One region of the Oceanobacter sp. 5_MG-2023 genome, then DNA from elsewhere that is predicted to be linked to it. Evidence: predicted binding sites of a transcription regulator. Region 1 holds the regulator's gene; the other holds the start of a gene.

Region 1 (3,140 bases):
GATACTGTCCGGGTAAGCAGGTCAGTACCTGGGTCAGCTGTTCCATGGCGTCGGGCAAATTACGCACATCGACACTGACAGCGACATTGGCGCGTTTTTCGGCGCTGTAGGGTAAATCCGCCAGTGCGGGCAACAGATCAACCGGCAGGTTGTCGATGCAATAAAAACCGAGATCTTCGAGCACGGCCAAAGCGCTGGACTTGCCTGAGCCAGAGCGGCCACTGATCACAACCAGGCGCATGATGCGGTCTCCGTATTGGTCTGGTTAGTGGTTGGCCAACGCTCGTTGGTACAGTTCCTGATCGCTGCTGGCACTACGCAATTGCTGACGGTAATCATTCTGACTGAAATTTTGCGCCAGTGTGGCGAGAATTTGCAGATGATCGTCCGTTGCTTCTTCAGGGACTAATAAAGCAAATACGAGGTCAACCGGTTGATGGTCAATGGCATCAAAATCGATGGCCTCTTGCAAGTGAAGTAACACGCCGACGGCTTGTTCGCATTGCCGTAAACGACAATGGGGGATTGCGATGCCTTCACCTATGCCAGTACTGCCCAGACGTTCACGTCCAAGCAGGCGTTCAAACACTTCGTCCGAACTGCTGCCGTCAACTTTTTCGGCAATCAGTCCGGCAAGAAACTCCAGCAATTTTTTTTTGCTGGTAATGGCGACGTCGGTACGGGTGCATTCTGGCAGTAGAATATCGGCAATCGCAATGCTCATAGGTCAACCTTGCCCGTGCTGTCGGGCAATCAGTTTTTCTTTGTGTTTCAGGAGTTGACGGTCCAGTTTGTCGGCCAGCAAATCAATGGCGGCATACATATCGTCGTGAGTTGAGGTGGCGTGAAAGTCAGCACCACTGGCATGCAGGGTGGCTTCTGCCTGTTGTCGGCCTTTTTCCAGGGTCAGTGTGATCTGGCCAGAAGTAATCGGGTCGACATGACGCTCAAGACGAACCAGTTTTTCCTTGACGTATGCTTCCATGGCTTCGGTCACTTCAACATGGTGTCCACTGATATTGATGCTCATAAACGGCTCCTTATCGCTCGCTTGTATCGAACAGAGATCGACGCTATCGATCAGATCAATTGTTTCCGCTCATTGGAAGGCGGAATCATCATGGCTTCACGGTATTTGGCCACCGTGCGGCGTGCAACCTGAATGCCCTTGTCGCCCAGCACAATGGCAATTTTGTTATCACTCAGGGGTTTACGCGGATTTTCTTCGCTGATCAGTTTTTTGATCATGGCGCGAATGGCGGTGGATGAACATTCGCCACCGGCGTCAGTACTGACGTGGCTGGAGAAGAAATACTTCAGCTCGAAAATACCACGAGGTGTGTGCATGAATTTTTGCGTAGTGACCCGTGAAATGGTTGATTCATGCATACCAACGGCATCGGCAATATCATGCAATACCAGAGGTTTCATGGCTTCTTCGCCCTGTTCAAAGAAGTCGATTTGGTACTCGACAATTTTGGTGGCGACTTTCAGCAGGGTTTCGTTGCGGCTTTGCAGGCTTTTGATAAACCAGCGCGCTTCTTGCAAATGGTCTTTGAGGAAGGCGTTGTCGGCACTGCTGTCGGAACGTCGCACCAGTGAGGCGTAGTCGGAGTTGACGCGCAGCTTGGGGGCGATATCCGGGTTAAGCTCAACACGCCATTCATCACGGATATTACGAACAATCACGTCCGGTACCACGTATTCCGACTGCTCGGAGCTGATATCAGCGCCCGGCTTGGGGTTGAGTTCTTTAACCAGACGCAGGACGGCTTTGAGGTCTTCTTCCTTGAGCCGGGTTTTGCGCATCAGGGTGGGGTAATCTTTACTGCCCAGCAGGGCGATGTAGTCGCCGATCACCAATTTGGCTTCTGCCAGCCAGGGTGTTTCGGCAGGTAGCTGGTTGAGCTGCAGAATCAGGCATTCACGCAGGTCGCGGGCAAAAACACCGGCGGGGTCAAACTGTTGCAAGCGTTTGAGGACGGCCTGGATTTCATCTTCTTCAACACCCAGTTCCGGGTCAATTGAACCGAGTATGTCGTCGATGGTGGTGTGCAGATAGCCATCGTCATCAACCCCGTCGATCAGCATGGTGGCGATCTCGCGATCGGTGTCACTCATGGGAGTCAGGTTCAGCTGCCATTCAAGATGATCTTGCAGGTCGTCTGTGGTGGCATGACGGGAGTCATAATCAAAGTCGTCATCGCCAACCGGGCCAGAGCCTGAGGAAACCCCGGCCGTGGTCTGGAACGTATCATCCCAGTTGCTATCGACTGGCAGATCATCTGGCATCTTGTCATCAGACCATTGCTCACCCAGTTCCTGGGTGTCGGCATCGGTCGTGGCCGCTGTTGCGGTGACTTCCCTTTCCTGATCTGCATTGGTTTGCTGTGCATCCGGAAAGTCGTCGTGCTCGGACTCTTCGAATTCCAGCATGGGGTTGGAGTCCAGGGCTTCCTGGATTTCCTGTTGCAGATCGAGGGTAGACAATTGCAGCAGTCGAATTGCCTGTTGCAGCTGAGGGGTCATGGTCAGCTGCTGACCCATTTTTAACTGAAGCGATGCTTTCATACAGCGTTATTATTCATCGGTTGTCGGCATGGTCTGTGCATTATACGCCAGCCTGTGAGACAGGGAATGCTTTTCATGGTGGCGAATGAAACAGCGCTGGGCATCATAGCCCTGCAAGCCGATAAGATTCAAAGATGGAAGTCATGACCAAGGTAGATAGCCCGAACCTGTTCGTTGGCGAGTACATCATCAGCGCTGCCTTCGGCAATTATGTGTCCACCGCCTACGATATAGGCTTTTTCACAAATTGCGAGAGTTTCGCGGACGTTGTGGTCAGTAATCAGTACGCCGATGCCACGTGCCTTGAGTTGACGAATGATATCCATAATGTCAGCGACCGAGATCGGATCAACACCGGCAAAGGGTTCATCCAGCAAAATAAAGGAGGGTTCGGCGGCCAGGGCGCGGGCTATTTCGACCCGTCGTCGTTCGCCACCAGACAGGGCCATGCCGAGGCTGGTACGAATGTGCTGAATGTGAAATTCATCCAGTAGCTGTTCCAGCTGTTGCTGACGTTGGGGTTTGTTCAGGTCTGACCGGGTTTCCATGATGGCCATGATATTGTCTTC
Region 2 (3,140 bases), on a different contig from region 1:
CCGGGTTGCGGTGCATCAGTGTTACCTCTACGCCCTGGGCCTTGAGCCCGACTGCGGCTTCAACACCGAGCAAACCGGCCCCAATGACGGTGGCGTGTTTGAGGGTCGGCAGTGCTGCCAGCATGGCATCGACATCCGTCATGGTACGAAAGCCGAGTACGTTGTCGGGCTGGTCGCCGTCGGTTCCTGGCATGCTGGGAATGGCGGAGCGGGAGCCGGTGGCAATCAGCAGCGCCTGATAATCCAGGGTGTTGTGAGTGCTGGTGGTAACGCGCTGTAACTTGGTGTCGATGTGCTCAACCGCGGTATTCAGGTGCACATGAATACGGCGCTGCTGATACCAGCTGGCATCGTGGGGAGTAATCGCTGCCAGGGTGGTTTCGTTGGCCAGCAAGGGTGACAGCATGATGCGATTGTAATGGCATAGATGTTCATCACTGAGTACGTGGATGGTATCGAACGGGTGGTCGGTGCCCAGTTCTTCCAGAACCCGGTTGGCGGCCATGCCGTTACCAATAATAACGAGACTGTTGCTGTTCATATCATTTTTTTCGCATAAAAAAAGGCGCTCACCAGTCAACCTGGGAGCGCCTTTGCTATAGGGAATATGTGTGTCGATGTTGTGTGCCGTGATCTTCTTTGATCGGTCAGGAGGTTACCTGCGGCGTCGACGTGGTGGAATCAAAGCAGATTTTATGCCAGAGCGGGTGGATATCGGTCTCGGTATGGAGCCTGCCGATCTGCTCAACATGGGGGTATCTGTTGTGAGGTGGTCTTTCTGGGCAGCAAAATAATCAGCTATGACAGTAAGAAAGGTATCAGTAGCCTGATGTGGCAAAGAATGATTTCGCACTCAAATAGAACCTTACTGTGGTTTTTTGCCTGAAATCGGTGCGATAAAAAGGTGTTGGCAAGTATAAACAGCCGCGATTGGGGCACTGATGCAACAAAAAAGACCGCTGCCAAGGTCAACGCTCAGGCAGAGGTCATGCCGATTGACGGTGGAGACGATGGAACCGGGGGCTGATTTTTGTCGGGTCCGATGCATCGGCAATGATCATTGGCATTCTTCCTGCTTCGTTATTGGTTATTCGTCAGATTCGCAGCGTTGTGATCTGACACTTACGCAACGGCGCATTCAAAAAAACTGATCAGAGATCGATAGCCACCGGCTGTCGTTATCGCTGGGAAAGTAACTGCTGTTGCGTGGTCTGTATGAGGTCTCGATAACTTATACACGGTACCTGTTCTGCTACCGCTCCGGTGCAATAACTCCCTCTGTTTGTTTCTCCTGTATTTTTGAATTCGTTGTATTGCCGTGCCGGTTATCTTTGCCGTCGTGGGGCGTGAGCTACTGTATGTATTATGGATCAGAGAGCATGTTATGAGCGCCGAACGTTTTAATCTGTTGTCGTTTACCGGCAAGATGAAAGTCCTCCACCTCAGTTGGATGGCATTTTTTATCACCTTTCTGGTGTGGTTTAACCACGCCCCGATGTTGCAGGCCATGGCTGCCAGCCTGGGATTGCAGCCTTCTGAAATCAAAACCTTGTTGATCCTGAACGTCGCGCTGACCATACCGGCGCGGGTCATTATCGGCATGCTGACCGACCGCTTTGGCCCTCGTATTGTGTATTCCGCCTTGTTGGCGGTGTGTTCGATCCCCTGTTTTATGTTTGCCCTGGCCGAGGACTTTACACAAGCCGCCATTGCCCGTTTTTTAATGGGCTTTATCGGTGCCGGTTTTGTGATTGGGATTCGTATTGTCAGTGAATGGTTTCCGGCGAATGAGCTGGGCACTGCCGAAGGTGTTTATGGTGGCTGGGGCAACTTTGGTTCTGCCGCCGCGGCCTTTTGTTTGCCGGTGATTGCGCTGTGGTTTGGCGGAGATGATGGCTGGCGGTATGCGATTGGTCTGACAGGGCTGATCAGTCTGTTGTTCAGCGTGGTGTATTACCAGAACATTACCGATACCCCCAAGGGCGCGACCTATTTCAAACCCAAACACATGGGAGCAATGGAAGTGACCAGCCAGGGAGATTTCTTCTTGTTGCTGATCATGAAAGTGCCGATGTATGCCGCCATGGCGCTGCTGGCCTGGAAGTTATCGCCTGCCGGAGTGAGCATGTTGTCCGAGACCACGGCGCTGATGTGTTATATCGGTTTGGTGCTGCTGTACGCCTATGAGGTATCACACGTCTGGAAAGTGAACAAAACCGTCTTTAGCGAAGCAGTGCCTGAGATGCATCGGTATGAGTTCAGGCAGGTGGCGGTATTGAATATTCTCTACTTCGCCACGTTTGGTTCCGAGCTGGCGGTGGTGTCCATGTTGCCGCTGTTTTTTGCCGAAACCTTTGATCTGTCGCCGGTGATCGCCGGTATGGTGGCGTCTGCCTATGCCTTTATGAATCTGATGTCGCGCCCGGGAGGCGGCTGGTTATCTGACAAGTTTGGCCGTAAACCGACCTTGTTGATTCTGACCGCGGGTCTGGCGGTGGGCTATCTGGTGATGGGAATGGTGGATAGCGAATGGCCGGTCTGGTTGGCGGTAGTGGCAGCCATGGTGTGTTCTTTCTTTGTGCAATCGGGGGAAGGGGCTGTGTTTGCGGTGGTGCCGCTGATCAAGCGTCGTTTGACCGGCCAGATTGCCGGTATGACAGGGGCGTATGGTAACGTTGGAGCGGTTACCTATCTGACGATCTTGTCGCTGGTGGAATACTCGACTTTCTTTATGGTGATTTCAGGCACGGCGGTGGTGGGTTTTATTGCTCTGTTGGCAATGAAAGAACCCAAGGGCCATATGGCTGAAGTAAACGACGATGGCACTGTCGAAATGATCAGTGTGAACTGATGTTGATCAAAACGATCCTGGACCTGAGCCATTATGAGTAATGAGTAGCAACACATTAGACATCCAGTTTGGTGGTGTCACTACCGCTGGTACCAAGGTGCTCAACCAGGATGCGTTTGCGCTTTATCAGCCGACCTTGTCAGCCGTCAAGTACAAGGGCATCGGAGTCTGTATTGCTGATGGCGTCAGTTGCAGTGATAACGCGCAGCAGGCCAGCGCCACCAGCGTGACGCATTTTTTGCAGGATTATTACAGCACACCCGACAGCTGGGATGTCAAAACCGCTGCC

What was found. Region 1 encodes sigma-54, which starts transcription at its own class of promoters, with help from an activator protein. Its sites were predicted from a motif close to TGGCACNNNNNTTGCTNT; they were not measured.
Region 2: Q4551_RS05595 (NarK family nitrate/nitrite MFS transporter) is a predicted target of sigma-54. The motif match lies at 1,186-1,203, and genes of this name have one in related genera.

The regions. Positions count from the first base shown of each region.
Region 1 is NZ_JAUORS010000007.1:111,003-114,142, reverse strand. It holds gene rapZ (RNase adapter RapZ) at 1-241, opposite strand, end outside; gene ptsN (PTS IIA-like nitrogen regulatory protein PtsN) at 266-724, opposite strand; gene raiA (ribosome-associated translation inhibitor RaiA) at 728-1,030, opposite strand; gene Q4551_RS06770 (RNA polymerase factor sigma-54) at 1,081-2,571, opposite strand; gene lptB (LPS export ABC transporter ATP-binding protein) at 2,700-3,140, opposite strand, start outside.
Region 2 is NZ_JAUORS010000006.1:30,142-33,281, forward strand. It holds gene Q4551_RS05590 (NAD(P)/FAD-dependent oxidoreductase) at 1-541, opposite strand, end outside; gene Q4551_RS05595 (NarK family nitrate/nitrite MFS transporter) at 1,385-2,851, shown strand; gene Q4551_RS05600 (bifunctional protein-serine/threonine kinase/phosphatase) at 2,892-3,140, shown strand, end outside.